Regions from separate parts of the Mesorhizobium sp. CNPSo 4670 genome, predicted to be linked through region 3. Evidence: predicted binding sites of a transcription regulator. Region 3 holds the regulator's gene; each other region holds the start of a gene.

Region 1 (7,770 bases), on a different contig from region 3:
CGAACAGCGCCAGGAAGACGGCGCCCAGTGTCAGCGGCATCACCCAGACGGCAACGGCCGCCAGCCGCACCCGGCGCCGGCCGAACCGGCGCGCCACCCTGCGCCAGCGGATGAAATCGCTGATGAAGCGGAACGGCGCCGCCAGCCCGAACAGTGCGATCTGGCCGGCAATGCGAGCGATGCAATGGCGCAGCCGCCCGCTGAGCGAGAGCGCGAAGACGACCAGGGCCGCAAGCGCGATCGATACCGACAGCGCGCTGACATTTTCGGCGAGCGGCAGCAGCGCGACAAGCAGCGCGGTGGGCTTGATCCACAGCCTGCCGCTGAAGGCGGCGGGATGCACGGCCACCACCCCGGCGGCAATAAGGATCGCGAACAGGAAAACCGTGATTCCGGCTGGCTGGCCGTAAAACAGAAAATCCGCCAGCGCGACCAGCAGCACGGCAACACCGAAGCGGCTGCAATAGCTAGGTGCCGCAGAGAAGAATGTTGTCATGACCTGGCCTTCCTGATGGCTTCCAGCCGGACGATCGGCGGGCGCTTGCGGGCAAAAGGGATGAGGATCGCCACGGGATTCGCGCGCGGCGGATCGGCCAGCCACCAGCCTTCGCTGCGCAACCGGTAAGGAAGGGACCAACGGGGTTTTGCTCGGTTTTGCATGCCGCCTGTTTCGCAGGCCGGCAGGGAGACGGCGGGGCGGATCCGAGGAGGTTTTCCGCAAGCGTGTGCAGTTTTCGTGCAGGGCTGGAGACGACTTGCCTCGACCATCCACAGACGGCATAGATCAGCCATGGAAACCTATCGCCCACGCCGCTCGGTGCTCTACATCCCGGCCTCCAACGACAAGGCTCTGGCCAAGATCGCGCAGCTTGCCTGCGATGCCGTCATCATCGACCTCGAAGATGGCGTCGCCCCGGCCGACAAGATCGCCGTGCGTGAAAAACTGGCCGGCATCTTCGCCAACCGCCCAGCTGCCAACCACGTTGGCCGCCGCTGCGAGATGGTGGTGCGCATCAATGCACTGGCCAGCGAATGGGGCGCCGACGACCTGCTGGCTGTCGCTAGCTGCGAGCCCGACGGCATCCTGTTGCCCAAGGTCGACTCGCCGCGCGACTTGCTCGAGGCCGGCGACGTGCTCGACGACAATTTTGCTCCCGACAGCGTGAAACTGTGGGCGATGATCGAGACGCCCAAGGCGCTGCTCAACATCGGCGCCATTGCCGAACTTGGCCGCGATCCGGCTTCGCGCTTGGCTTGTTTCGTTGCCGGAACGAACGATCTGCTCAACGGCACCGGCGTGTCGGCGACGCCCGACCGGCGCTACCTCGTGCCGTGGCTGATGCAGATGGTGCTGGCCGCGCGCGCCGGCCGCCTCGACATTCTCGACGGCGTCTCCAACGATTTTCGCGACCTCGACGCCTTCGCCCATGAATGCACGGAAGCGGCGGCCATGGGGTTCGACGGCAAGAGCCTCATCCATCCGGCCCAGATCGAAGCGGCGAACCTGGCCTTCGCCCCGTCAACAGAAGCCGTGGCCGAGGCACGCCGGGTAAAGGATGCCTTTGCGCTTCCGGAAAATGCCGGCAAGGGCGTGATTGCGCTGAATGGAAAAATGGTCGAGAGGCTGCACCTGGCGCAAGCTGAAAAACTGCTGGCGAAGGCGGCGGCCATCGGCGCATGATATCGCCTGATGCTCGCGGGCTAAGGGCACTCACGACAGGAATTGACTGATGAAACTCTACCGCTTTCTCACTGGCCCTGACGATGCCAGCTTCTGCCACAAGGTGACTGCGGCGCTGAACAAGGGCTGGCACCTGTTCGGCTCTCCGACCTATGCCTTCGACAAGAAGGCCAAGACGATGCGCTGCGGCCAGGCCGTGGTGAAGGATATCGACGGTCAGGAATATGGGCCGGATACCAAGCTGAGTGATTGGTAGGCTTAGCTCCGACGCAGGGTGTGTTGAGATTCAGTCAGGCCGAGCCGGAGTCGAAGACGGGCGCGAAGCGACCAAACAAGGTGGGTTCCGAGAACCGGAGCGGAGCGTACGTTTGGGTGCGTGAGCACCGGAAGCGCAGGTATCAGCCATTTGCAGGCCGGCATCACCTGAATATCAGCACACCCTACTCAGCCGCCTCTTCGATCTTCTCCATATCATCGTCCGACAGGCCGAAATGGTGGCCGATCTCGTGGATCAGCACGTGGGTGACGATGTCGCCCAGCGTTTCCTCGTTTTCGGCCCAGTAGTCGAGGATGGCGCGGCGGTAGAGCGTGATGCGGTTCGGGCCTTCGCCGGTCTGCGGGTTCCAGCGCTCGGCGATGCCGCGTCCCTCGAACAGGCCGAGCAGGTCGAAGGGCGTTTCCAGCGACAGGTCGTCCATGATCTCGTCGGTCGGGAACTCGGCGATCTGGATGACGATCTCGCCGGTCAGCTTGCGAAAATCCTCCGGCAGATGGGCGTAAGCCTCCAGCGCAAGGAACTCCATTTCCTCCATCGACGGCGAAAGTTCGTCGTGCCAGCTGCGGGTCTTGTAGATGCGGGCCATGCTGTGTCCTTTAATCCCGGCATATAGGCTTTCGCGCCGCAATCGGCAAATGGCGCGGGCGGCCACGCCTCTGCCAAGCCCCACGACAGGAATAAATTCCCCATGACTCCGCTTGACTCTTGGGGGTCCCTCTGGAATCTATAGGGAACATAACAGGAACAATTGTGAGTGAAAGCTGACCGTCATGGCGATGACCGCCGTGGCGCGGGAGACTGTTTTTGCCCTGCGCCGCCAGATCGCGAAGATCGAGGGAACGCTGCCCGAGCGCCTGCAGGCGCCGGCCGCGGTGACCCCTGATGCTCGCGTCGACGCCGGTCCCAGCATCGATGTGACAATTGTCCGCCGCGGGGTTGCCGCGGCTTTGCCGGATGCGTTCCTGCCCACCGGCGTCGAACGCCTCGATGCTGCCCTGAGCGGCGGCTTGCCGAAAGCCGCCTTGAGCGAAATCCATGGCATTGAAACCCGCGATGCCGGAGCCGTCGCCGGCTTCGCTCTGTCGCTCACAAGCCTGATCCTCAAGCAGACGCAAGGGCTGCCGGTGCTGTGGATCGGCACATCGGAGATTTTTCGCGAGGCCGGCTTTCCCTATGCCAGGGGGCTTCATGCCTCGTTCGGCATCGAACCCGAGCAATTGCTGTTTTCCGAGGCGCCAAAACTTGTCGATGCGCTGTGGGTCGCCGAGGAGGCCGCCCGGATGACGGCGCTCGCCGCCGTCATCCTCGAGATCCGCGGCAATCCGCAGCGGCTCGACCTGACCGCGACGCGCCGGCTGCATGCCCGGGCGCAGAGTGCCGGTCGCCCGGTGTTCCTGCTGCGGCAGGCCGCCGAGCCCGAACCGACGGCCGCACCCGTTCGTCTTATCGTCGCGTCGGCGCCGGCGGTGCCGCGCGACACCATCGCCGGGCGGCTCGCCGGCTCGATCGGCCGCCCGGCCTTCACCATCACCATCGGCAAGAGCCGCACGGCTCTGCCAGGACAATTCACACTGGAGTGGAACCCCGATGAACGCGCATTCGATGAAAGATGGGGCGAGGAAAGAGCAAAGAATCCTGTCGCTGTGGTTTCCCTATCTCGCGGTCGAAAGGATCCTGCGGCAGCGTCTGGGGCGGTCCTGGCGTTCCCGCCCATCGGATCACCTGCCGCTGGTGATCAGCCATCGCAAGGGCAACGCGCAGCGCATCTCGGCCCTCGACGAGCGGGCTGAGGCGCTGCACCTGAAGCGCGACATGGGCATCGCCGATGCGCGCGCCATGCATCCGTCGATCGACATCGTCGAGGCCGACCCGCAGGCCGACCGCCGCCTGCTCGAAGGCCTTGCCGACTGGTGCGACCGCTACACCCCGCTGGTGGCGCTGGACGCAACGGACGGCCTGTTTCTCGACGTCACCGGCTGCACCCATCTTTTCGGCGGCGAACGCGCCATGCTGGACGACATCCTGTCGCGCTTCTTCCATCAGGGGTTCGATGTCCGCGCCGGGCTTGCCGCGACGTCGGGGGCGGCCTGGGCAGCGGCACGCTTTGCCAGTGACCGCATCGTCGCAGGCGGCGAGGAGGAGGCGCTGCTCGCGCCCTTGCCGCTGGCAGCCCTGCGCATCGAGCCCGCCACCCGCACCAGCCTGGAAAGCGTCGGCCTGCGCACGGCGGGCGCCGTCATGGCGGCACCGCGCGCGCCGCTTGCCCGCCGCTTCGGCGCCTCGCTGCTTTTGCGCCTCGACCAGGCGCTTGGCCGTCTCGACGAAGCGGTGTCGCCGCGCCTTCCCGTCGCGCCGCTTTCGGTCGAGCGTCATCTCAGCGAGCCCGTCACCCTGACCGAGGATATCGAGCGGCTGGTGGGCATGCTGGCGGCGGCATTGAAGACCGATCTCGAGCGCCGTGGCGAGGGCGCCAGGATGCTGGCGCTGCTTTTGTTTCGCGTCGACGGCGCGGTCAGCCGCATCGCCATCGGCACCTCGCGGCCGATGCGCGAACCCCCGCTGATCCAGAAATTGTTCCATGAAAGGCTGGCCGCGCTCGAACAGGATATCGATGCCGGCTATGGCTTCGATCTCGTCCGGCTCTCGGTGCTGTCGGCCGCCGCTTTCGACATGCAGCAGGCCGACCTTGCCGGCGACGCGACCGATGACGGCGCCGATATCGCGCTGTTCGCCGACCGCATCCGCGCCCGGCTCGGCGAGGGCGCGGTCCTGCAACCGGTCACTGTGGAAAGCCATCTGCCGGAGCGCGCCGTCGCCACGATCCCCTTCACCGAGGCCCCGCGCCGGACCACGCCGCCGAAGAAGCCGGACCGGATGCAGGCGCCGATGACCATCTTCCCGCCGGAACGGCCGATCCGGCTGTTCCGCTCGCCCGAGCCCATCGAGGTGCCGGCCACCGAAATGCCGGAGGGCCCGCCGCTGAACTTCCGCTGGCGGCGTGCGCTCTACAGGGTGACGCGTGCCGAGGGACCGGAACGCATCGCGGCGGAATGGTGGCGCGAGGCCGCGAGCGACGAGGCGGCATCGACACGCGACTATTTTCGCATCGAGGATGCCGACGGCCGCCGCTACTGGCTCTACCGGCAAGGCCTCTATGGCGGCTCCCAGGTGCCGCCACGCTGGTTCCTGCATGGGGTCTTCGCATGAATGCGCTGACCGTCATTCCCTATGCAGAATTCGGCATCCAGTCGAATTTCTCCTTCCTGCGCGGCGCCTCGAAGCCGGAGGAACTGGTGGTCGCCGCCAAGCTTTTCGGCTTTTCCGCGATCGGACTTGCCGACCGCAACACGGTGGCCGGCGTGGTGCGCGCCTGGCAGCAGGCCAAGGTCGAGACGCTCTCCTACCATCCCGGCTGCCGGCTGGTTTTCGGTGACGGCACCCCTGACATTCTCGCCTATCCGCAGGACCGCAAGGGCTGGGGGCATCTCTGCCGCATGCTGACGCAAGCCAACCTGCGCGACGAGAACGAGAAGGGCGCCACTCTTCTCGAGCGCAGCGACTTGCTCGAATGGGGGGACCTGATGTCGCTTGCGGTCTTGCCCGATCTGACGGCCGGGGCGGAAGACAGTCTCGCCTTGCTTCGCCAGCTCAAGGATCGTTTCGGAAGAAATCTCCGTCTGGCCGTTGCGCCGGACTATGCGGGCAATGACCGTTTCCGGATCGAGCAGGCAGCGGCGTTTGCCGAAAATGCCGGCATCCCGCTGATGGCGACCAACGACGTTCTCTATCACACGACTGAGCGGCGCCCGCTGCAGGATGTGCTGACCGCGATCCGCCTCAACACGCCCGTCGCCGAGGTCGGGCTGCAGCTGGCCGCCAATGCCGAGCGCCATCTGAAGCCGCCGATGGAGATGGCGCGCCTGTTCCGCAGGCATCCGCAGGCGCTGGCCGAGACCTTGCGCTTTGCGCAGGAGCTGACCTTCTCGCTCAGCGACCTCCAGTACAACTACCCCGACGAGCCGACGGAGTCCGGCCTCGGGCCGCAGGCCGAGCTGGAGCGGCTGGCGCGGGAGGGGGCGGCCAACCGTTATCCGGCGGGGGTGCCTGCGTCCGTGACCACGCGCATAGAGGAAGAGCTCGCTCTGATCGAGCGGCTGAACTACGCCCGCTATTTCCTGACGGTCTACGACATCGTCAAGTTCGCGCGCGGCCAGGACATCCTCTGCCAGGGGCGGGGTTCGGCCGCCAATTCGATCGTCTGCTTCTGCATCGGCATCACCGAAGTCGGGCCGGACAAGATCGACACGCTGTTCGAGCGCTTCATTTCCGAGGAGAGGAACGAGCCGCCGGATATCGACGTCGACTTCGAGCATGAGAAACGCGAGACCGTCATCCAGTACATCTATACGAAATACAGCGCCAAGCGCACCGCACTGGCCGCCGCCGTCATCAGCTATCGCGGGCGCTCGGCCTTGCGCGAAGTGGCGAAGGCAATGGGCCTCTCCGAGGATGTCAGAAGCGCATTGTCGAGCACGATCTGGGGCTGGTCTACCTCGGAACTTGGCGAGAAGGAAGCTCACGCTGGCGGCATCAACCGCGCCGACCCGCTGGCAAGACTGGTGATTGAGCGCTCCAACGAGATCATGGGCTTTCCCCGTCATTTGTCGCAGCATGTCGGCGGTTTCGTCATCACCAGGGACCGGCTGGACGAGATCGTCCCTATCGTCAAGACGGCGATGGACGAGCGCAAGATGGTCGAATGGGACAAGGACGATCTCGACGCGGTGAAGATCCTGAAAGTGGATGTGCTGGCGCTCGGCATGCTGACCTGCCTGCAGCGTGCCTTCGCCCTGCTTAAGGATCACTATCCAAACGCGCGAGATAAATATGGCCAACCCTATGTGCTGGCCACCCTGCCGCCGGAGGATAAGCAGGTCTACGACATGATCTGCCGCGCCGACACGCTCGGCGTTTTCCAGATCGAATCCCGCGCCCAGATGTCGATGCTGCCGCGTCTCAAGCCAAGGGATTTCTATGACCTTGTCATCGAGGTGGCGATCGTGCGGCCGGGTCCGATCCAGGGCGACATGGTTCACCCCTACCTGCGCCGAAGGCAAGGCAAGGAAAAGGCCGAGTATCAAAAGCCGGAGCTGGAGGCGATCCTCAGCAAGACACTTGGTGTGCCCCTGTTTCAGGAACAGGCCATGAAGATCGCCATCGTCGCGGGCGGTTTCAAGCCGGGGGAGGCCGACGAACTGCGCCGCGCCATGGCCACCTTCAAGCGCACCGGCACCATCGGCAATTACCGCCAGCGCATGATCGACGGCATGATTGGCAAGGGCTACACGAAGGACTTCGCCGAGCGCTGTTTCAAGCAGATCGAGGGTTTTGGTGAATATGGCTTTCCCGAAAGCCACGCCGCTTCCTTCGCCCTGCTCGTCTATGCCTCCTGCTGGTTCAAGACCTTCTACCCCGACGTGTTCTGCGCCGCGATCCTGAATTCGCAGCCGATGGGGTTTTACCAGCCGGCCCAGCTCGTCCGCGACGCGCGCGACCATGGCGTCGACATCCGCGACGTCGACGTCAATTTCTCCGTCTGGGACTCCACGCTGGAGAAAGCATCTTTCGATCCGGCCCGCATCCTCCCACGCCATGCCGAAATGCGTGGTGTCATCAATACAAATCATGCGCTGCGGCTCGGCTTCCGCCAGATCAAGGGCCTGTCGGAGGAGCGCATGGACGCTTTCGTCAAGCGGCGCGGTTCAGGCTACGAGTCGGTCAGGGATGTCTGGTTGCGCTCCGGCCTCGATGT
Region 2 (7,770 bases), on a different contig from region 3:
TCGTAGAGATCATGCCTCGCCTGGACGAGCATCTGCGGCGCGGAAAATCGGCTCCGTAAAAGTCGAGGCAAAGCGCCCCGTTCCACGCTGCATTTGCGAGCCAGAATAATACCGGCGCCTTCGAAACCCTATTCAAACCGGACCACCGAAAGTACCCTGCGTGAAGGCGATCATCGCCGTCACGACAGGGCATCTGCGATCAATGTGCTTACCGGCGGATGCTATTGCGGCAAACGTTCGCCTTCAACCGAGCTTGATTCAGCGGATGACCGGCTCGCCATGAAAGCGCCGGCGTGAGGGCGGCGATACGCCGAAGCCGACTTCCATCATCAATCTCGGCGTGCGCGCCGGCACCGTGCCCATGTGAAAGCCAAAAGGATCCTCGACGAAGCCGAGACCGGCTTCACCGGTCAGCGTCACCGGGCTCTGCTCGCCATAGACATCCAGAACCTCTTGCGCGGGATGGCCGACGAGCAAGGTGAGTTGATGTTTGAGGCTGCGGCGCTTGTGACTGCCCCGGACATAGACATGCGGGCCAGTGTCGGCGTCGACCGGCTTGAGATAGAAGAAGAATTTCAGCATGCGCCAGTCGTCGAGGTCGAAATGATATTTTCCGAGCGAGGCAAGGTTCTTGTCGGCGTCCGATGCCTCACCCGTCGGAAAACTCCACCAGACGCGCGTGGTAATCAGCTTTGCCTGGCCGCCGAGATAGTGTGCGGCAATATCCAGAAGCAGCGGATCACGCTGGATGGCGAGTGCCGCCTTGCAGTCGAGGATGCGCTCGAAAAAATGTCCGCTGAGCAGCGAGCGGCCCATGCGTTTTTCGGCCTCGGCATGTTCACCCGGCATGAATTCGAGACGGCGGTCGAAATTGCCGAAGCAAGGCGTGCGCTGGGCGAAACTGGCGATCTCTTCATGGATCGCCGGCGGCAGCATCAGGCCCGAAAACAGCCCGTCGGAGCGCAGTGCCTCGACCACGCCTTCGCGGTCGACGCCGGCAAACATCGTATCCCCCGAATTATGGGCCGGACGAGCGCGTTTTGCGCCCAGCCAATGCATCCGGCGTCCCGGCATTGTACGCGCCAGCACGAACATCGGCAGCCAGGCAGGGTTTTCGCGCAGGTCCGTCAGATAGGTCGGAATGCGCACGGCGATGCGGCGCAGCAGGCTGCCGTTGCGCGCAATGGCGTCAAGACTGGCAGCGCCGGATTTGTTGGGAGTTGAAAGCTTCATCGGGTCCTCGGCTAAGAGCGTGGGCGCCGATGCCGCATCGGAGCTCATCACTCGGCATGACCCCAACCCAATCCACCCCTCTGAACGGGAAACTAACCTCGCGTCAGATTTTGTGCAATGCACAATGAACAGAGCAGCTGCAAAAAATCACTCCGAGGAGCGCTGCTTCGGCGGTGCCACCCAGATTTCGGCGTCGAGCCGCTTTGCCGCGAGGCCGCGTGCGATGGCCTCGGCGCTGCCGGCCCGCTTCGACGCTGCCGCGGCCTGAAGCTTGCTGATCAGCAATCCATCGGCCAAGGCGCGGTTTCCCGAAAACACCCGGGCCAGGAACGGTGTGCGGCTGCCCCGCGCCCGCGAGAAGCGTGCCGCCATGGTTTGCCTGGCCGTGTGGGCAACGACCGCATCGATCCAGCCATCCATCAACCGCGAGCCCGGCTCCAGGAGCAGCAGCCAGTCACCCTTGGCCTGGCGGATGCCGGCAGCGATACCGCCAGTCACGTAGTGACAGCCGGCATGCTCGGCAACACGATGCGTCTGGTCGGTAGAACCCGTGTCACAGACGATGACGTCACGCACCACGCCCTCGACCGCGCCGCCAATCAGCGAGGCGAGCGTGCGGGCGAGGCCCTCCTCGTCATTGCGGGTTTCGATCAGGACACTGAGCATCATCAGCCGAATAGCGGAAAGCCGAAAGAAGCGCCAGTTTTTGCAGCGCACCATAAAAAGTTCTTGCTTTGTTCTCATTGGCGAAATAGGAATAATTTCATGAACAGAGCGATTCGACACAATATGGACAGTCCCTGGGAGCGGGCGAAGATGGAACAGATCGTGCGCGCCGACATTGCAGCTTTCGGAGCTGGAAGAGCCGAGATGGCCAATGCGATGATCGAGCAGAGTGGCGTGCGTGTCCGTCCGGACCGCAATCGCGGCAGGTCGGCGGGCATCAATCCATCCGGCCGCTTCGAGCCGGTTAGCCGGCATGTCTTCGATGATGGCTGGAATTCGCTGGAGGAACTGCCGCCCTTCAAGACCGAGGTGCAGGTCGAGAAGCCGCGCACCATCATCACGCGCAACGAATCGCCCGACATCTCCTTCGACCGGTCGATCAATCCCTATCGCGGTTGCGAACATGGCTGCGTCTATTGCTTTGCCCGGCCGACGCACAGTTTCATGGGCCTGTCGCCGGGCCTCGATTTCGAATCGAAGCTGTTCGCCAAACCGGATGCGGCGCGGCTACTCGACAAGGAACTGTCGAAGGACAGCTACCAGCCGCGCACCATCGCGATCGGCACCAACACCGATCCGTACCAGCCAATCGAGAAGCAATACAGGATCATGCGCGAGATCCTCGAAGTGCTGGAAGCGCGCGGCCATCCGGTCGGCATCGTCACCAAGTCCGCTTTGGTGACGCGCGACATCGATATCCTGTCGCGCATGGCCGAGCGCGGGCTGGCCAAGGTGGCGCTGTCGGTGACGACGCTCGACCGTATGCTGGCGAGAACCATGGAGCCCCGCGCCTCGACGCCGACCAAGCGGCTGGAGGCGATCCGGCAGCTTTCGGATGCCGGCATTCCGGCCTCGGTCATGGTGGCGCCGATCATCCCCGGCCTGACCGACCAGGAGATGGAACGCATCCTCGATTCGGCACGCACCGCCGGCGCGCGCGAGGCGGGCTATGTCGTGCTGCGCTTGCCGCTGGAGGTCAGTCCGATCTTCAAGGACTGGCTGCTGCGCCACTATCCCGACCGTTACCGCCACGTGATGTCGCTGATCCGCTCGATGCGCGACGGCAAGGACTACGATTCGGAATGGGGCAAGCGCATGAAGGGTGCTGGTCCCTACGCCTGGCAGATCGGCCGGCGCTTCGAGATCACCGCCAAGCGGCTCGGCCTCAATGTCGAACGGCGCACGCTTCGGACCGATCAGTTCGTGGCCGGCAGCAAGGACCAGGTGCAACTGACTCTGCTTTGAAAACAAATTCCCGCGGCGGTTTGACCTGTCGCGGCACAAGAATCCCGTCCGGCCTGCCCCGGCCTGCAGACGGTGCCCTCCAGGTCCGGCGCCCCACCCGACCCGGAGGGACTTGCGGAGAATCGGAGCCGATGCGAACCTCGCCGCAACATGGCTCGCGCGCGTTCCGATTCTCCGTTTCTCTTTGAGATCATCGAGAAACCCGATTTCTCCTTCGAGACGAAGGCGATGGCCGATGGCCTGTGGCCGGTGGCGGGCATGGACGAGGCCGGCCGCGGTCCGCTAGCCGGGCCGGTGGTTGCAGCGGCGGTGGTGCTCGACCCCGCCAACATTCCAGACGGGCTCGACGATTCCAAACGTCTCAGCCATCTGCAACGCGAAGCGCTGTTCGTGCGAATTCTTGGCTCCGCGCTGGCGGTTTCGATGGCGTCCATCAGCGCCGAGGGCATCGACTGCAGCAACATCCTCAAGGCCAGCCTGGAAGCGATGCGTCGCGCCTTGGTCGGGCTGTCGGTCCAACCGAAGCTCGCGCTCGCCGACGGACGCGACGTGCCGCCGGGGTTGCCCTGCGCCGGACGCGCGCTGATCAAGGGCGACCAGCGCTCGCAATCGATCGCGGCCGCCTCGATCGTCGCCAAGGTGATGCGCGACCGCATGATGTGCGGCTGCGGCAACCATCACGATCGCTATGGCTTCGAGGTCCACATGGGCTACGCCACGGCCCGCCATCGCACGGCGATCGAAGCGCATGGGCCGGTGGCGCGACTGCACCGCGTGTCCTTCGCGCCGTTCAGGCTTGGCGGGACGGAAGTGGCGGAAGACGAGAGCCTCGCCGGCCTGGATTGAGCGCATAGTTTTCCACAACAAAAAAAGCCGCCAGGTTTCCCGGGCGGCTTTTTCTAACTCGATGTTACAGGCTCAGTTGAGCTTGGATTTCACATCCGCCAGCGATGCCTTGAAGAGGTCGGCGCCGGCCTTGGCGTCCATCTTGCCGGCGAGCAGCGCACGCGCGGCCTCGACCGCGATGTCGACAGCGCTGGCACGGACTTCGCTGATGGCGTCGCGCTCGGCCTGGCCGATCTTCTGTTCGGCAAGTGCTGTGCGCCTGGCGACATAGTCCTTGGTCTTCTTGTGCGCTTCCGTAGCAAGCATGTCGGCTTCGCGCTTGGCGGCGGCGACGATGTCGGCGGCCTCCTGCTCGGCTTCCTTGCGCTTGCGCTGGTACTGGCCGAGCAGTTGCTGGGCCTCCTCGCGCAGCCGGCGCGCTTCATCCAGCTCGTTGCTGATCCTGGCGGCGCGGGCATCGAGCGCCTTGGCGATCATGCCAGGCACCTTGATGTAGACGGCGACACCGAGGAAGATGATGAGGGCTATCGTTGCCCAGAGCGTCGCGAGAGATGTGTAATCCATGATGCGCTCCTCACCGGGCCACGGATTTGACCGCGGCCGCGATCTCGGCCTTGCTGGCCTTGCCGCCGACCAGTGCCTCGACGATGGCCGAAGCAGTGTCCTCGGCGATGCTGCCGACTTCCTTCATGGCATTGGCCTTGATGGAAGAAATGCGGGCTTCGGCCTCGCCAAGCTTCTCGTCGAGGGCTGCCTCGACCTTCTTGCGTGCGGTCTCGGCTTCGGCCTTGGCCGCATCGCTGGCCTGCTGGCCGATCGCGTTGGCCTTGGTCTTGGCTTCCGCCAGTTCCTGCTCGTAGGCAGCAACGGCAGCGTCGGCCTCGCCCTTCAACTTGCTCGCCTGGTCGAGGTCCTGCGTGATGCGGTCGTTGCGGACCTCGATGATGCCCCCGACGCGTGGCATCACGACCCGCTTCAGGAACAGGTAGAACAGCCCGAAAGTGATCGCCAGCCACAGAAGCTGCGACGGAAACGTCGCAGGATCGAAAGGCGGAAACGTGCCGTGCGCTTCGGCAGGCACGCTGGTGCCGGAATGCGTGTCGCCTTCCGTCGCAGCGTGGCTGGTGTCGGCTGCAGGTGCGGACTCTTGCGCGAAGGCAGATGTCACGAACATGGACTATCCCCGAAATTCAAGCCTGCCGCTCGCGCGGCCGGCCTGTCCAATCTTCCCAACGCCTAGCTCAGCCGAACAGGGCCAGAAGCGCGATGAGAAGCGAGAAAATGCCCAGAGCTTCGGTCACGGCGAAGCCGAAGATCAGACGGCCGAACTGGCCATCAGCAGCCGACGGGTTGCGCAGAGCGCCCGCCAGGTAGCTGCCGAAGATGTTGCCGAGGCCAATGCCCGCGCCACCCATGCCCAGGCAAGCGATGCCGGCGCCGATGTACTTTGCTGCTTCTGCGTCCATTTGTTCAACTCCTTTGGATCTAAAATTCCGTTGCGATTCTATCCGGCGCCAATGTTGGAAACTCTTGGGCCGGAAACTCTTGATCAGTGCCCGGGGTGCAGGGCGTCGTTGAGGTACATGCAGGTCAACACCGCAAAGACGTAGGCCTGCAGGAAAGCGACCAGCAGTTCCAGTGCCGTCAGCGCTACCGCCATTGCCAGCGGCAGGACCGAGCCCGCCACGCCGACCGCGCCCAGCGCGCTCAGGCTGACGACAAATCCGGAAAACACCTTCAGGGTGATGTGGCCGGCGAGCATGTTGGCGAACAGACGAACCGAGAGGCTGACCGGGCGCGACACGAAGGAGATCACCTCGATCAGCACCACCAGCGGCAGCAGGAACACCGGCACGCCATGCGGCACGAACAGTTTCAGGAAGCCCAGACCGTGCTTCATGAAACCGTAGACGACCACGGTTCCGATCACCAAAGCCGCGAGGCCGAAGGTGACGATGATATGGCTGGTGACGGTGAAGAAATACGGGAACAGGCCAAGCAGATTGGCGACCAGCACGAACATGAACAGCGAGAACACGAACGGGAAGAACTTCATGCCCTGCGTGCCGGCGGCGTCGCGCAACATGTTGCCGACGAACTCATAGGCCATCTCGGAGACCGACTGAAGCCGGCCGGGAACCAGGCTGCGGCTCGAGGTCGTGAGGAACAGAAATGCCGCCGCAACCACTACGGTTGCGACCATGAACAGCGCCGAATTGGTGAAAGACAGGTCGTAGCCGCCGATCTCGATCGGTATCAGCTTGTTGATATGGAACTGGTGGATCGGATCGACCTTGTCAGCTGCCACGTTCAAACCCCGTCAATGCCGCGTACGGCCTCGTTACCATTACCACACATGAAGCGCGGTCATTTCCTGTCGTCTTGGTCACGGCGCGATTTATCGCCCTGTCCGAATTCTGCCACAACGCCCGCGGAACGCATGACATTGAGCACGCCGGCGCCAAAGCCCAGCAGCAGAAACACGATCAGACCCCATGGCGATGTCCCCGCCAGACGGTCGATGATCCAGCCGATGCCGGCACCCACCACCACTCCGGCGATGAACTCGCTGGAGAGTTTGAGCGCCTGGCCATAACCGGCCACACTGCCCGCTTTCGCGTCGTCTTTCCCCTCGAGCCGGTCCGGCCGCCTTGTCGCAAGCGATGCTTCAAGTTCACGCCGGCGGCGCTCAAGATCGTCGTCGCGGATTTCGGTTTCATGCTGCTTGCCGCGGCCGGTTTCTCCGGTTCCGTCTGGCCTGTTTTTATCGGCCATCGCAACCCCCCTGCCCGGTCAGACCGTCACCGTCCGTCCGCTTCTAAAGTCGCCGGCAACATAGTTAGAGGGTTTGCGCCAGTCAAGCCACGGGCGGAAGTTCATTGTCATGTATTTTAGGCAACAAAATCAATCAGTTATAAAGGTGCGACATCGTGCCCGCCACGACGACGGGGATGCGCTGCACGAATCCCCACGGCGTTGGCTGTTCGATCGACTGCGCGTGGCGCGAAAAGATCGGCGATTGTCCGGCGCTCAGCTCCAGCCACCACCATAGGTGCGGTAGAAGATATGCAGGCCGATCTTGGTCATCTTCTGCATCGTGCGCGCCCAGCCGGGATGGACATATTGGGCGTAGTAATGGGTCGACGATCCGACCTCGGGGATGAATATCTTGCCGGCGGTGACGGCCATGGCGATATCCTGCGCGGTCTTGTAGGCGACGGGACTGTCGATGCGCTTCCTCCTGCCGTCGCAAGCGAACGAGAACTGGCAACGGTTGAACCAGCTGTCGTTCTGGTAGACGACGCCGCAGATCGAATTGGGATAGGCCGGGTTGCGGACGCGATTGAGGATGACCTGGGCGACGGCGGCCTGGCCGCGCACGGATTCGCTTCTCGCCTCGAAATAGATGCCGTTGGCAAGGCATGCCTGCTCCTTCTTGGAGAAGACACTCGCCGGCAGCGGGTTCTGGATCCACGAGTGGTCGCCCTTGGCCATCGGCGGGATGAAGCGGCCGTCATTGGGCTGCTCGTCCTGGAGCAGGGCTTCGAAGGGCGATGCCTTGGCATAATCGGGCTCGGCCTGCGCATAGGCGGTCGCCAGCACATCGGGATGGTCGTTGTTGACCAGCGCGGCAAGCATGGCCGGAACGCCGGGGTCCGGCTTCTTGTCCTCACGCGCATGGAATGCCGCGGCGATCTGGATTTCCTTGCCTTTGATCTG
Region 3 (7,770 bases):
GCCGCCATAGGTGATGTCGAGCCGTGCCCGACCCTCTGCCGAAAGCGCGTCACGAAACGCTTGCGCCGGCTCCACCCACGCGGTTGGCCAGCGGTCGCTGCCGGCGATGTTCGCGCTGTTGGCATAAGCATTGTCCCAATCGGCAATGCGATGTCTAGGCATCGGTACCCTCCCCCAAACGGCATCGTTTCTGCGCTAGCAATGGCCACCGCCACGCCATGCGTCAATGCTCCAGGACAAAAACATTTTAGGCTTGAAACAAATTTCGACTGGTGCGATCTTGCCGTCAAGAACAGCCGACAATGGGAGGTCTGCTGTGTTGCCCAAACCTGCAATGTACGCCCTTTCGGGTCGTGTCGAGCAAGGTGCGACTGGCAGCACGAAAACCTCCTCAAAAGCAGGACCTTCAGATCCACCCCATCAGGCCAGGCGCCTTCGCGCACTGGCCAGGCAGCAGACAGGATAGCGGCGACATGCTTGGGCCTTCAGCGCATATCGACACGTTCACGCGCGATCACCTGCCGCCGCCGGAGCAATGGCCGGACTTCCTGCTCGACGGTTTCGACTATCCCGAACATCTCAACGCAGGCGTCGAACTCACCGACAGGCTGGTCGAGAAGGGCCTGGGTGACCACACCGCCCTGATCGGCAATGGCCGCCGCCGCACCTACAAGGAACTGTCCGACTGGACGAACAGGCTGGCCCACGCGCTGGTCGAGAACTACGGCGTCAAGCCGGGTAACCGGGTGCTGATCCGCTCGGCCAACAACCCCGCCATGGTCGCCTGCTGGCTGGCCGCCACCAAGGTCGGAGCCGTGGTCGTCAACACCATGCCGATGCTACGCGCCGGCGAGCTCGCCAAGATCGTCGACAAGGCGGAAATCACGATCGCGCTTTGCGACACCAGGCTGATGGACGAGATGACCGCTTGCGCCAAGGACAGCGCGTTCCTCAAGCAGGTCATCGGCTTCGACGGCACCGCCAATCATGATGCCGAACTTGATCGGGCGGCCCTCGACAAGTCGGTCGTTTTCAGCGCCGTCAACACTGGCCGCGACGACGTCGCGCTGCTCGGCTTCACCTCGGGCACGACAGGCGTGCCGAAGGCTACGATGCATTTCCACCGCGACCTCCTGATCATCGCCGACGCCTATGCCCGCGAAATCCTCCAGGTGACGCCGGACGACATCTTTGTGGGCTCGCCGCCATTGGCTTTCACCTTTGGCCTTGGCGGCCTCGCCATCTTTCCCCTGCGCTTCGGTGCGGCGGCGACGCTGCTCGAACAGGCGACGCCACCCAACATGATCCACATCATCGAGACCTACAAAGCAACCATCTCCTTCACCGCGCCGACCGCCTATCGCGCCATGCTGAAGGCCATGGATGAGGGTGCCGACCTGTCATCGCTGCGCGTCGCCGTTTCGGCCGGCGAGACCTTGCCCGCCCCGGTCTTCGAGGAGTGGACGCAAAAGACCGGCAAGCCGATCCTCGACGGCATCGGCGCCACCGAAATGCTGCACATCTTCATCTCCAACCGCTTCGACGATATGAAGCCTGCGTCGACCGGCAAGCCGGTGGGCGGCTACGAGGCGCGCATTGTCGATGACGAGATGCACGAGGTGCCGCGCGGCGCGACCGGCAGGCTGGCGGTGCGCGGCCCGACCGGCTGCCGCTACATGGCTGACGACAGGCAGAAGGAGTACGTTCGCGACGGCTGGAACCTCACCGGCGACACCTTCACGCAGGACGAAAACGGCTTCTTCCATTTCGCCGCCCGCTCCGACGACATGATCGTCAGCGCCGGCTACAACATCGCCGGCCCCGAGGTCGAGGCGGCGCTGCTGGCGCATCCGGATGTCGCTGAATGCGCTGTGATCGGCGCTGAGGATGCCGAACGCGGCCAGATCGTCGAGGCGCATGTCGTGCTGGTGCAAGGTGTGGCACCTGACGCGATGACCATCAAGCGCCTGCAGGACCATGTCAAAGCGACGATCGCGCCCTACAAGTATCCGCGATCTGTGAAGTTCATTGCTGCGTTGCCCAAGACGCAGACCGGCAAAATCCAGCGCTTCCGGCTTCGCACGGAGAAAATCAATTGAGCGAACCATACGATCCGGCATCCGAAGGCGCACAGATGTCGTTCAAGGAGCGCATGTCCTACAGCGACTATCTGCATCTGGAGAAAGTGCTGGAGGCCCAGACGCCGCTGTCGTCGGCACACGACGAGATGCTGTTCATCATCCAGCATCAGACCTCCGAGCTCTGGATGAAGCTTGCCCTGCATGAGATCGGTGCCGCGATCCGCTCGATCCGCGCCGACCGCCTCGAGCCAAGCTTCAAGATGCTGTCGCGCGTCGCCCGCATCTTTGAGCAGTTGAACAACGCCTGGGACGTGCTGCGGACGATGACACCCAGCGAATACACAGAGTTCCGCGACGCGCTAGGCCAATCCTCGGGTTTCCAGTCCTGGCAGTATCGCGCCATCGAGTTCATGGCCGGCAACCGCAACCTCGCCATGCTCGGCCCGCACAAGCACCGGCCGGACCTCAGCGGGAAGCTTGAGGCGATCCTGGCCGAGCCGTCGCTCTACGACGAAGCGCTGCTGCTGCTCGCCCGCAACGGATTCGACATCGGTGACGACGCCAACCGTGCCGACTGGCGCGAGACGCGCACCGAGAATGAAGCGGTCCTGGTTGCCTGGCAGACGGTCTATCGCGACCCGCAGCGCTACTGGATGTTCTACGAACTGGCTGAAAAGCTGGTCGACTTCGAGGATTATTTCCGCCGCTGGCGCTTCAACCACGTCACCACGGTCGAACGCATCATCGGCCTAAAGCGCGGCACCGGTGGCACGTCGGGTGCGTCCTACCTGAAGAAGATGCTCGAGGTCGTCCTGTTTCCGGAACTCTGGACAGTTCGCACCCGGCTCTGATCTGTCTTTGCTTTTGGGCGACGTACACTCACGTGACCGCGGTCTTGACCGCGAAGCGCGCATCCTGCCAGGCACCCGTGCGCAAGATGTCTTCCAGCACCTCGACCGCCTGCCAGACATCCTTGTAGCCGACATAGAGCGGCGTGAAACCGAAGCGGATGGTCGAAGGCGCGCGGAAATCGCCGATCACGCCGCGCTCGATCAAGGCCCGCATCACCTGGTAGCCGCTGGGGTGGATGAATGACACCTGACTGCCGCGCTCGTTGCCGTTGCGCGGACTTTCAAGCTCGAGCCCGTAGGCGCCACACCTTGCTTCGACCATCTGGATGAACAGATCGGTCAGCGCGATGCTCTTTTGGCGCACCGCCGCCATGTCGACGTCGTTCCAGAGGTCCAGGGCGCCCTTGAGCGCCCGCATCGACAACACCGGCTGCGTGCCGCACAAGAACCGGCGGATGCCGATGCCGGCGGCATAGCCCTGTTCGAAGGCGAACGGCCGCGCATGCCCCCACCAGCCGCTGAGCGGCTGATAGACATCACCGTGGTGCCGCTCTGCGGCATAGATGAAGGCTGGCGAACCCGGGCCGCCATTGAGGTACTTGTAGGTGCAGCCGATGGCGAAATCGGCATTGGCGCCGTCGAGTTCGACTGGCAGCGCACCGGCGGTGTGGCAGAGATCCCAGACGATCAGCGCACCGGCCTGATGGGCCCTGCGCGTCAGCGCCGCCATGTCGCGCAACTGGCCGGATTTGTAGTTGACGTGGTTGACCAGGATAACGGCGACGCGCTCGTCGATCAGGTCCTCGATATCAGGCGCATCGACGCCCTCGAGCCGCAGGATCGTACCGGGCCGCGTCGAAGCTACGCCCTCGGCCATATAGAGATCGGTTGGGAAGCTGTCGCCCTCGGCCACGATGAGCGACCGATCCGGCCGCATTGCGAGCGCCGCATGTAGCACCTTGTAGATGTTGATCGACGTCGTATCGCAGACCACAGTCTGGCCAGCCGCGGCGCCGATCAGGCGTCCGAGTTGGTCGCCGAGCTCGACCGGCATGTCGAACCAGCCGGCGGTGTTCCAGGCACGGATGAGGTCCTGCGCCCATTCCTGTGTCGCGGCCTTGTTCAGTTCGTCGAAGACGGTGGGTGAAGCCGCACCAAGCGAATTGCCGTCGAGGTAGATCACCCCTTGCGGCAAGACGAAACGATCGCGCATGGCGCGTAGCGGGTCCGCGGCGTCCATCACCTCGATTGCAGAGAGATCGGGAGTTGCATTCATGGTCGACTATCCCCGCGCATGGGCGTGCTCAGATGAACATATCAGGTGAAACCGTTCGCGATCATGGGCAGTCCCTTGGGTGTTGTCAAACATTATATATAATTTACGCAATGGAAGGATTTCATATATAATCACCCGGCCAATTGGTACGGATGGTCGGCAATGCTGGACGACGAGCACTTCTCGAAGACAGAAGCAGCCTACAAGCTGCTGCGCCGCGATATCCTCACCGCCCGTCTGAAGCCCGGCGCACCGCTCAAGCTTAGCGCGTTGCGCAACAGCTACGGCATCGGCTGGACACCGCTGCGCGAGGCGCTCTCGCGATTGGAGGCCGAGCGCCTGGTGACCGCCATCAGCAATCGCGGCTTTGCCGTCGCTCCGGTCTCGCGCAACGAGCTGGAAGATCTGTCACGCGCCAGATTGGTGGTTGAACTGCCTCTGCTCCACGAATCGATCGAGAAAGGCGGCCGTGAATGGGAGGACACCGTCGTCGCTGCCCACTATCGGCTGTCGCGCAGCAGGACCGCGGTCGACGACCCGTCCGACAACGTGGTCGACGAATGGGATGAAAAGCACGAGGCTTTCCACGCGGCATTGCTCAGCGCGGCAACATCCCCCTGGCTGCTGACCTTCCACTCCACGATCGCGGATCAGTTGCGTCGCCATCACCGCTTTCTTGGCCTGGCGCCAACCTTGCGTGCGGCCGCCGGTCTCCAGCATGGCTACGAAGAGGCCATGGAGGCGCTGCGCCAGGCCGTCGCGATCAAAGATCATACCGCGCTCATGGAAGCGGCGCTGGATCGCAACATCGAGCGCGCGAAAACCCTGATGGTTGCCCACATCGGCTACACGCTGCATGTCTATGTCCACGCCGGCGATGGCAGCTCAAACAAACGGTAATGCAACGAGGAACAAGGCAAGGCCGATATGGCCAATTCCTCCGCCAAAGTTGGCTTTTTGGCTCCCTTTCGTTCACGGGAGCCACGACCGGTGAAGTGAACCAAGCCCTCTTGTCGAGCTTCCAGCGTTGGCCGAGGCCAAGCCCGACACAGGGTGGGCCACAGGCCATTAACCATAGCAATTTCAATCCAACCAAGCACTCGGCGTTGGCAGGCAAGCGTCGATCGCGACCCACCGCCGGGGCGCCAAATAATTTCAGCCACCTTAACAAGTTCATTAAACTTTAAACGGTTGCGGAACACAACTGGAACAGATAGTGTTTGTTCTGGGTTTGTTTTTCCGATTCTGGTTTTGGGTAACCTGGGGGCTGCCATGCTGACGCGCAAACAACACGAACTCCTGATGTTCATTCATGAACGGCTCAAGGAAAGCGGCATTCCGCCATCCTTCGACGAGATGAAGGAAGCACTCGACCTTGCCTCCAAATCCGGCATACACCGGCTGATCACGGCGCTGGAGGAGCGCGGCTTCATTCGTCGCCTGCCCAATCGGGCGCGCGCGTTGGAAGTGCTGCGGCTGCCGGATTCGATCGCGCCAGGCCTCAATGCGGCAAAGAAGTTCTCGCCAAGCGTCATCCAGGGCAGCCTCGGTCAAGGCGGCCTTGGCCGGCAACTCAAGCCTGCGTCTTCACGGATGCCTTCGGCCGGCAATGACGACGACGTGGTCTCCGCCGTGTCGATCCCGGTCATGGGACGCATCGCGGCCGGTGTGCCGATCGACGCCATCCAGCACCAGACGCATTCGATCTCGGTGCCGCCGGACATGATCATGGGCGGCGAACACTATGCCCTTGAGGTCAAGGGCGACTCGATGATCGAGGCCGGCATCTTCGACGGCGATACTGTCATCATCCGCAATGCCGATACAGCCAGCCCGGGTGAGATCATCGTGGCGCTGGTGGATGAAGAGGAAGCGACGCTGAAGCGGTTCCGCCGCAAGGGTGCCTCGATTGCTCTCGAAGCCGCCAACCCGGCCTATGAAACCCGCATTTTCGGACCGGACAGGGTCAAGGTGCAAGGCAAGCTCGTCGGGCTGATCAGGCGCTACTGAGCAGGGCTTGCGACCGACTTTTCGGGTTTGCGGTAGGGTGGCAGGCCCCTCGCCTCGCGCGAAAACTTGCGCTGCGTGTGCCAGGGCCGGTATGACCCGTCCACCGCGAAGCTCATCGTCGCAGGCGTGGTCGCCGATTGGCGATCGAAGAAGACGGCCGCGCTACCCTTGCGGGCCAGTTGTCGCTTGGTGATGACGAGCACCAGCGGATTGTGACAGGGGTCATAGGCCGTGGCGTCATCGATGACGATCAGGTCGGCGAAGCCGCAGGCCATCCAGGCGTCTTTTCGGTCTTCGACATGCGCGATGATCGCGCCGGACGGATGCTTGGCGAGACAAACGCCCGATGTGCAATAGAAAGGCGCGCCCGACGGCAACTCGGCGGCATCGGCTATCTCGAATTGCCCGTCTCCTTTGCTGAACACCTCCGGCATGACGATGGTTTCGGATGTCAGCGCGCGTTTCCAGTTGTCGACCGTGAATTCGTTCGGGCGTGCCCGGCTGACGGCGAGTTCGCCACCCCCGATCGGCAGCGCAACCAGCCTGGCGTCCTCCGAGATCAGCACGTCCGGGGCACGCGTGTCCGAGACGGTCAACAGGCCGGCAAGCGCGAACGGAAGGGCTGCGAGCCGCAGCCATGTCGTCGCCATCGTCGCGATGACCAAGGCAATCGCCACCAGCAGGACGGACTGTTGCGAAATCAACCCGACCGCGTCGACCGGCGAGCGCTCGGAAATCCATCCGGACATGGCGATCATCGCCGTCAGGCCTTTGCCCATTACGTAAAGAAAGGGACCATCGGCGCCAAAAGGCATCGCCAGCGCACTGAGGACGGCGAAAGGCATCACAATCAGCGAGACGATTGGCATGATGGCGAGATTGGCGAACAGGCTGAGCGGCGACACCCGCTGAAAATGCCAGATGGCAAAAAGCGCCGTGGCAGAGCCGGCAATGATGGAGGTCATGGCAAGGCCACCCATCGCCAACAGGAATTTTCGCGTGAGAAAGCCAGGCAGAGATCGCCGTGGCGGCGGCGGTCTCGTTTTCCCCGCGCGATGATCAGACCAGCCGGCATAGGCACCGACCAGCGCCGCGGTCGCCGCGAATGACATCTGGAAACTTGGGCCGACCACTTCATGCGGCGACACCACAATGACCGCGATCGCCGAGATCGCCAGGTTGCGCATGGTCAGCGCCGCCCGATCGAACAGCACCGCAATCAGCATCACCGCCAGCATGATGAAGCTGCGCTCGGCGGCAACGACGATGCCTGAGATGACGAGATAGGCGGCGATCGAGACAAGCGCGGCGGCGGCCGCGTATTTCTTGACCGGCCGCCGCGCGGAAAAGTCCGGAAACAGGGCGAAGGCGCTGCGCATCAGCATCATGATGGTGCCAGCGACCAACGCCATGTGCAGCCCCGAAATGGAGATGACGTGGTAGATGCCGGTGCGCCGCATCGCTTCGTTGATCTCATCGGGAATGCCGGCGCGCACACCAACGATCAGCGCCGCAGCGATCTCGCCTTCGGCCCCACCGACACTGCCCCTGA
Region 4 (7,770 bases), on a different contig from region 3:
AGAACCGCCGCACCGGCAAGGATATCCGCAGCACTGCCGGCAACAACCGACATGTCTGCCAGATTCGCCGACACGCCGCGTGAAACAAGAATGGAAGCGGCCTCGTCTTGCCGGATCAGGCCGATGATGCCCGAAGCAAGCCAGAACAGGGCCAGGCAGGCGAAGATGAAAGGTTTTGCCAGCCAGAGGCGCGCGAACCATCGCTCCTGGACATGGGCCGGCATGGCGGCCAGCGTTGCTTCCAGCGGCTGCAGCGGATGGCCGCAAATCTGGTTCCATGGCCCGGCATTTCCGGTCACGCCACGCGCCAGCGCGGCAAGGGCTGAGCTGCGCAACGGCGATCGCCAGCCAAGGAGGCCGAGGCCATCGGCGGTCGCGGCAGCAAGCCGGCCGACAATGGCCGGCATCGGTACGACCTTCGCCCGCGGCAGGCCAAGCCATGCCCGAAAGGCTGAGAGAACATCGGCGAGCGGTCTGGCCTCGGCCTCGACGAGATCGACGGCAGTACGGGGCGGCAGAGATCCGGCGACCGCGCGCGATACCGCTTCAGCAACGTCGGTGACCGCCACGGTCTGGATCGGCTGCCGCGACATGACGGCGGGGATAAAGCCGGGGAAGGCCGCCAGGGCGCGCAAAAGTGCGGTCCCGCCATAGGCGGCGGGCGCGATCACCAAGCCGGGGCGCAGGATCGTCCACTCTAGCGAAGAGCTTGCGACTGCCCTGTCGCCTTGCGCCTTGCTGTTGAAGAAAGCGTCGGCGGAGGAGAGGTCGGCGCCGATCGCGGAAATCTGTGCAAAACGGCGCACGCCGGCCCGTTCGCATGCCGCGACCAGCGCCACCACCGAATGCCGGTGGATGGCGTCGAGGCGATCGCGCGCGCCGTCCTGCAAGGCGCCTGCCGCATTGACGATTGCATCCATGCCGGTGACCATCGGCAGCCAGTCCTCAGCGGCAAGCAGCCGCGACATGTCGGCGGCGATCCAGCGCACCGCCGGCCAGCCCCGCTTGGCATACACGACATCGCGCCCAAGGCCGGCCACATGATGCCCGTCGCGAAGCAGACGGCCGACGACTGCTTCGCCGATCAGACCGTAGCCGCCAAGGACGAGCACCTTCATGCAGGGACTTTCAGGCTGCCTCCAGCGCCGCCTTGACCGCGGCGATCGCATCACCGGCTTTCGAGGCGTCCGGGCCACCGGCCTGTGCCATGTCGGGCCGCCCGCCGCCGCCCTGACCGCCCAATGCTGCGGAGGCCACGCGCACCAGATCGACGGCGCTGAAACGGCCGACCAGATCATCGGTGACAGCGACCACGACGCTCGCCTTGTTGTCCTCAGCCGTGCCGACGAAGACGACGACGCCGGAACCGAGCGAGCTCTTGCCGGCATCGGCCAGCGGCTTCAGGTCCTTCGGCGAAACACCCGAAACCGCCTTGCCGAGGAAGCCGACGCCGGCGACAGTCTCGTTCTCCGACGGCGCACCCGCCGCGGCTCCGCCGCCCAGCGCCAGTTTCTTGCGCGCCTCGGTCAGTTCCTTCTCGAGCTTCTTGCGCTCGTCGAGCAGCGCCTCGACGCGTGCCGGCACGTCGGCCGGCGAGATCTTCAGCGTCGCGGCGACCGATTTCAAACGCCGGTCCTGCTCGTCGAGATGCTTGCGCGCGGCTTCGCCGGTCAAAGCCTCGATGCGGCGCACACCGGCGGCGACCGCGCTGTCCGACACGACACGCACCAGGCCGATATCGCCGGTCGCCCTGACATGCGTGCCGCCGCAGAGCTCGACCGAATAGGGCCGGTTGGCCTTGGCGCCATGCAGGCCGGTGCCCATCGACACGACGCGCACTTCATCGCCGTACTTCTCGCCAAACAGCGCCATGGCGCCCTCGGCAATGGCATCGTCGACCGACATCAGGCGCGTGCTCACCGGGCTGTTCTGGACGACGATCTCGTTCGCCATGCGCTCGACCTCTTCGAGATCCTCGGGGGAAATCGGCTTGTTGTGCGAGATGTCGAAGCGCAGGCGCTCGGGCGCAACCAGCGAACCCTTCTGCGCGACATGGCTACCCAGCACCTCGCGCAGCGCCTCATGGATCAGGTGCGTCGCGGAATGGTTTGCGCGCAGCCTGGAGCGGCGAGCATGGTCGACCTTCAGCTCGACGGCCGCACCAGTCTTGGCCGTGCCGCTGGCCACCTTGCCGATATGGACGAACAGCCCATCGGCCTTCTTCTGCGTATCGGAAATCTCGATCGAGAAGCCTTCCCCTGAAATGATTCCGGTGTCGCCCATCTGGCCGCCGGACTCGGCATAGAATGGCGTCTGGTTGACGACCACGGCAACCGCGTCGCCCTTGCCTGCGCTGTCGACGGTCTTGCCATCCCTGACGAGCGCCTGGATGAGGCCTTCCGCCTGCTCGGTCTCGTAACCGAGGAACTCGGTGGCGCCCGCCTTCTCGCGCACCGGGAACCAGATCGTCTCGGTGGCCGCATCGCCGGAGCCTGCCCAGTGAGAGCGCGCCTCGGCCCTTTGCCGCTCCATGGCATTGGTGAAGCCGGCAAGATCGACCGAGATGCTGCGCTGGCGCAATGCATCCTGCGTCAGATCGAGCGGGAAGCCGTAGGTGTCATAAAGCTTGAACGCCGTCTCGCCATCCAGCATGTCGCCGGCACCCAGTTTTTCCGTCGCCTCCGAAAGCAGGCCGAGGCCACGCACCAGCGTCTTGCGGAAACGGGTTTCTTCGAGCTTCAGGGTCTCGGTGATCAACTGCTCGCCGCGCACCAGTTCCGGATAGGCCTGGCCCATCTCGCGCACCAGCGCCGGCACCAGCTGCCACATCAGCGGATCCCGGGCACCGAGCAACTGCGCATGGCGCATGGCGCGGCGCATGATGCGGCGCAGGACATAGCCACGGCCTTCGTTCGACGGCAACACGCCATCGGCGACCAGGAAGGAGGACGAGCGCAGATGATCCGCAATGACGCGGAAGGATGCGACCGTCTCCTTGTCGGGACCGTGCCCGATGGCGGACGACGCCGCGTCGATCAGGTGACGGAACAGGTCGGTCTCAAAGACGCTCTCCACCCCTTGCATGATGGACGCCATGCGCTCCAGCCCCATGCCGGTGTCGATCGACGGGCGCGGCAGGTCGATGCGCTCCTCCTTCGTCACCTGTTCATACTGCATGAAGACCAGGTTCCAGAATTCGAGAAAACGGTCGCCGTCCTCCTCGGGGCTGCCGGGAGGGCCGCCCCAGATGTGTTCGCCGCGGTCGATGAAGATCTCCGAGCACGGCCCGCAAGGTCCGGTGTCGCCCATCGCCCAGAAATTGTCCGATGTCGCGATGCGAATGATGCGGTCGTCGGAAAAACCGGCGATCTTCTTCCAGAAGCCGGCCGCCTCGTCGTCCGTGTGATAGACGGTGACCAGCAGCTTGTCCTTGTTCAGCCCGAATTCCTTGGTGATCAGGTTCCAGGCAAGCTCGATGGCGCGTTCCTTGAAATAGTCGCCAAAAGAGAAATTGCCGAGCATTTCGAAGAAGGTCAGATGGCGCGCGGTGTAGCCGACATTGTCGAGGTCGTTATGCTTGCCACCGGCGCGAACACTCTTCTGCGCGGTGGAGGCGCGCGAATAGGGCCGCTTCTCCAGGCCGGTGAAGACGTTTTTGAACTGCACCATGCCGGCGTTGGTGAACATCAGCGTCGGATCGTTGCGCGGTACCAGCGGGCTCGACGCGACGATCTCGTGACCCTCCTTGCGGAAGTAGTCGAGAAAAGTCGACCGGATCTCGTTCACGCCACTCATGAATGCTGCCTTTTCGAGAAAACCGCCGGCAAACCGGCGGAAAATGGGCTCTGGGTCTCAGAGCGCTTCGCACTGAAAACGGATTCAGTCGTCGCGCTTTAAGTTTTTGCTTCCATGCATGTCGTTGTCCCAAAACCGCTGCGCACTTTGGGCGACATCCATAAGAAAATAGACTTGGCCTTTTAGCGGTCGCACCGCACCCTGTCCAGAAACACGGAATTGGTCCAAATCGCGCGCTTGCCGACCATCAGCGCCAGCCGCAAAACGAAAAACCGCCGGCTCGAAAGCCGGCGGTTTGGAACGCAAAAAACACTGAACTCAATTACATAAGCTTGAGATAATAGAACAGGATTATGGCCGATCTTCGGCCGGCATCCTGTGCACGAAGTTGTTTACATCGCGCCGGATTCCTCCTCGAAACCGTCGTCGCCGCTCTCGGCGCCGCCATTCTCGAGGAATTTCTCGGCGATCAACCCGGCATTCTGCCTGAGCGCCAGTTCGATCTCGCGCGCCGTGTCGGGATTGTCGCGCAGGAACAGTTTGGCATTCTCGCGGCCCTGGCCGAGACGCTGCGAATTGTAGGAGAACCAGGCACCCGACTTCTCGACCACGCCGGCCTTGACGCCGAGGTCGACCAGTTCGCCGGTCTTGGATACGCCCTCGCCATACATGATGTCGAACTCGACCACCTTGAAGGGCGGCGCCAGCTTGTTCTTGACCACCTTGACGCGGGTCTGGTTGCCGACGACCTCGTCGCGGTCCTTGACCGAGCCGATGCGGCGGATGTCGAGGCGGACCGAGGCGTAGAATTTCAGAGCATTGCCGCCCGTCGTGGTCTCGGGCGAACCGAACATGACGCCGATCTTCATGCGGATCTGGTTGATGAAGATGACCATGGTGTTGGAGCGTGAGATCGAGGCGGTCAGCTTGCGCAGCGCCTGGCTCATCAGGCGGGCCTGCAGGCCGGGCAGCGAATCGCCCATCTCGCCTTCGATTTCGGCACGCGGCGTCAGCGCCGCGACCGAATCGACCACCAGCACATCGATGGCACCGGAGCGCACCAGCGTGTCGCAGATTTCCAGCGCCTGTTCACCGGTGTCGGGCTGCGAGATCAGAAGGTTTTCCAGATCGACGCCAAGCTTGCGGGCATAGACCGGATCGAGCGCATGCTCGGCATCGACGAAGGCGCAGATGCCACCCTTCTTCTGGGCTTCCGCAACAGTGTGCAACGCGAGCGTCGTCTTGCCCGAGCTTTCCGGCCCGTAGATCTCGATGATGCGGCCACGCGGCAGGCCACCGACGCCAAGCGCGATGTCGAGGCCGAGCGAGCCCGTCGGCACGGTTTCAATCTCGACGACCTGCTCGTTCGCGCCGAGCCGCATGATCGAGCCCTTGCCGAAAGCCCGCTCGATTTGCGACAGCGCCGCGTCCAGAGCCTTTGATTTGTCCACCGCTTTGTCCTCTACCAGCCGCAAAGAATTCTGAGCCATGATACATCACCCCTTGGTCGTCAATGAAGGCCGGACAATCCGTAATCCCTGCCTATTTGTACCTTTTTTGTTCTCGTTTGGCAAGAGGGTTCAAGTATCTGAAAGGCAATCAATATCCGGATTTGTTCTTTTTTTGTCCCAAGAATCACATCAGGAGCGCACCTCGCATTGGGCCAGACCGCGCACTCGTTTCGATCTGCCGAATCGCCTGCCTGCATGCGAAGCTTCGTCACGCAGCCTAGCGCTTGTGCGGCTCGAATAACAAAGGTCATATCGCCGGCATGGTGAAATCTCCAAGAATCCTGGCCGTGGGCGGCGCCCATATCGACCGGCGTGGCCAGGTGTCCGGCGCTTACGTGCCGGCCGCGTCCAATCCCGGCACGATGCGCGAGGATGTCGGCGGGGGCGTCTTCAATGCCTTGCGCAGTGCGGTCCGGCGCGGTGTTTCGGCCTCGCTGCTGTCGGTGCGCGGCGGCGATGCCGCTGCCGATACGGTTTCACGGGCCATCGCCAAAGCCGGGATTGCCGACCTGTCGGCGGTGTTCCTCGATCGCACGACGCCAAGCTATACGGCGCTGATCGACAGCGAGGGCGAGCTGATCGTCGGCTTTGCCGACATGGCGCTCTATGAGCTGGCGTTTCCCAAGCAGGTCAGGCGCTCCAAGGTGCGCGAGGTACTCGCCGCCGCCGATGCCGTCTTCTGCGACGCCAATTTGCCGACGGCGGCACTGGAGAGGCTCGTGGCACTCGCCGCCGGCAAACCCGTCTTCGCCATTGCCATTTCGCCGGCCAAGATCGTGCGCCTGAGGCCGGTGCTCGGCAATCTGGCCGTCGTCTTCATGAACCAGCGCGAGGCCGTCGCACTTGCCGGCCTGGACGATGCGGCTTCAGGGTACGACATCGTCGATGGGCTGAAACGCGCCGGGCTCAAAAGCGGCGTGGTGACAGCGGGCGGCGCTTCGATGCTGGGCTTCGATGAAGCCGGCACCTTCTCGATCCTGCCGCCGACGCCAAGAAAGGTCACCGACGTCACCGGCGCCGGCGATGCGCTGGCGGGTGCGACGGTCGCTGCCTCGCTGCGCGGCATGCCGTTGCGCGCAGCCCTGCGCGAAGGCATTGCCGCGGCGACGCTGGCCATCGAAAGCGCCGACGCCGTTCCCGATTTCACCGCCGCTGATTTCACCGAGGCGCTGGCTCTTGTGCCGGACGCGCAGGAAGTGGCATGAGACCGGCCAGTTCATAGTGCCGGAGTGTTTTCGCGCGTCCTAGTGGAGGCGCATCGCACCGGATTGGAGATCAGGATGACACCAGAAACCGCCCGCCCCTTCATCGATATCCATGCGCCGGTGGCACAGGCCTTGGCCGCCGGGCGGCCGGTGGTGGCGCTGGAGAGCACCATCATCACCCATGGCATGCCCTACCCCGACAATGGCGCCATGGCGGCCGATGTCGAAAAGATCATCAGCGATGGCGGCGCCGTGCCGGCGACGATCGCCGTGGTTGGCGGCCGCATCAAGATCGGGCTTTCGGATGGCGAGCGCGAGTCCCTTGCCATGACCGGCGATGCCATGAAGCTGTCGCGCGCCGACCTCGGCTTCGCGGTGGCGCAAGAGCGCACCGGTGGCACCACGGTCGCCGCCACGATGATCGCGGCGCATATGGTCGGCATCAAGGTGTTCGCCACCGGCGGCATCGGCGGCGTGCACAAGGGTGCGGAAAAGAGTTTCGACATTTCCGCCGACCTCGACGAACTGGCGCGCACGCCGGTCATCGTCGTGTCGGCCGGCGCCAAGGCCATCCTCGACATCGAAAAGACGCTGGAGGTGCTGGAGTCGCGCGGCGTGCCCGTGGTCGGCCATGGCTGCGAGACGATGCCGGCCTTCTGGTCGCGGCATTCGCCGTTCCGCGCGCCGCTGACCTTGCACCGACCGGAAGAGATCGCGCATTTCTACCAGACGCGGCAGGCGCTGGGGCTCGCCGGCGGCATGCTGATCGCCAATCCGGTGCCCGAGAACCACGAAATCCCGGCCGAAGAGATGGCCGGTTATATCGAAGCCGCGCAGAAGGCCGCGGAAGCGCTCAACGTGACCGGCAAGGCGGTGACTCCGTTCCTGTTGTCGAAAATCCTGGAACTCACGGGCGGCAGGAGCCTGAAGACCAACATCGCACTGGTCGAAAACAATGCAAGGCTGGCGGCGCGGATCGCCATGGCGCTGTAGGCCGCTGTTCAAGCGTCTGGCAATGAGTAGCTAGGCGTGAACGCCGAGTTCCTTCACACCCCCCTCTGTCCTGCCGGACATCTCCCCCGCAAGGGGGAGATTGGACGTCGCCGCCGCTTTCGCCAATCGCCAAGGTTGCAGGTAGAGCGCCTTCAGTGAAGCTGCCGATCTCCCCCCTTGCGGGGGGAGATGTCCGGCAGGACAGAAGGGGGTGCTGTCCCTCGGCGCTGCCAAAAGATTGCCGCAGCACCTGAGGTCGTTGCACT

The links. Region 3 encodes LexA, which represses DNA repair genes until DNA is damaged. Its sites were predicted from a motif close to TGTTCNNNNTGTGTTCNG; they were not measured.
Region 1: a site for LexA is predicted at 2,688-2,705, ahead of AC0ZT5_RS28920 (ImuA family protein). Genes of this name have one in related genera too.
Region 2: a site for LexA is predicted at 1,958-1,975, ahead of AC0ZT5_RS01835 (PA0069 family radical SAM protein). Genes of this name have one in related genera too.
Region 4: a site for LexA is predicted at 5,409-5,426, ahead of recA (recombinase RecA). Genes of this name have one in related genera too.

The regions. Positions count from the first base shown of each region.
Region 1 covers NZ_JBWJFQ010000023.1:12,797-20,566, forward strand. Annotated here, with positions in the region: gene AC0ZT5_RS28900 (DUF4153 domain-containing protein) at 1-496, opposite strand, end outside; gene AC0ZT5_RS28905 (HpcH/HpaI aldolase/citrate lyase family protein) at 791-1,681, shown strand; gene AC0ZT5_RS28910 (DUF1737 domain-containing protein) at 1,731-1,937, shown strand; gene AC0ZT5_RS28915 (metallopeptidase family protein) at 2,122-2,544, opposite strand; gene AC0ZT5_RS28920 (ImuA family protein) at 2,729-3,748, shown strand; gene AC0ZT5_RS28925 (DUF6504 family protein) at 3,690-5,165, shown strand; gene AC0ZT5_RS28930 (error-prone DNA polymerase) at 5,162-7,770, shown strand, end outside.
Region 2 covers NZ_JBWJFQ010000001.1:413,600-421,369, reverse strand. Annotated here, with positions in the region: gene moaB (molybdenum cofactor biosynthesis protein B) at 1-59, shown strand, start outside; gene AC0ZT5_RS01845 (hypothetical protein) at 259-1,233, opposite strand; gene AC0ZT5_RS01840 (glycosyltransferase) at 1,381-1,899, opposite strand; gene AC0ZT5_RS01835 (PA0069 family radical SAM protein) at 2,050-3,204, shown strand; gene rnhB (ribonuclease HII) at 3,355-4,050, shown strand; gene AC0ZT5_RS01825 (F0F1 ATP synthase subunit B) at 4,123-4,614, opposite strand; gene AC0ZT5_RS01820 (F0F1 ATP synthase subunit B) at 4,625-5,224, opposite strand; gene AC0ZT5_RS01815 (F0F1 ATP synthase subunit C) at 5,292-5,516, opposite strand; gene AC0ZT5_RS01810 (F0F1 ATP synthase subunit A) at 5,600-6,358, opposite strand; gene AC0ZT5_RS01805 (AtpZ/AtpI family protein) at 6,418-6,825, opposite strand; gene AC0ZT5_RS01800 (cell wall hydrolase) at 7,081-7,770, opposite strand, start outside.
Region 3 covers NZ_JBWJFQ010000002.1:54,617-62,386, forward strand. Annotated here, with positions in the region: gene AC0ZT5_RS03670 (alpha/beta hydrolase) at 1-162, opposite strand, end outside; gene AC0ZT5_RS03675 (AMP-binding protein) at 474-2,099, shown strand; gene kynA (tryptophan 2,3-dioxygenase) at 2,096-2,932, shown strand; gene kynU (kynureninase) at 2,961-4,208, opposite strand; gene AC0ZT5_RS03690 (GntR family transcriptional regulator) at 4,371-5,108, shown strand; gene lexA (transcriptional repressor LexA) at 5,481-6,218, shown strand; gene AC0ZT5_RS03700 (ComEC/Rec2 family competence protein) at 6,212-7,770, opposite strand, start outside.
Region 4 covers NZ_JBWJFQ010000019.1:315-8,084, reverse strand. Annotated here, with positions in the region: gene AC0ZT5_RS26395 (SDR family oxidoreductase) at 1-1,118, opposite strand, end outside; gene alaS (alanine--tRNA ligase) at 1,129-3,795, opposite strand; gene recA (recombinase RecA) at 4,188-5,285, opposite strand; gene AC0ZT5_RS26380 (carbohydrate kinase family protein) at 5,567-6,511, shown strand; gene AC0ZT5_RS26375 (pseudouridine-5'-phosphate glycosidase) at 6,587-7,504, shown strand; partial or broken gene AC0ZT5_RS26370 (TfoX/Sxy family protein) at 7,769-7,770, opposite strand, start outside.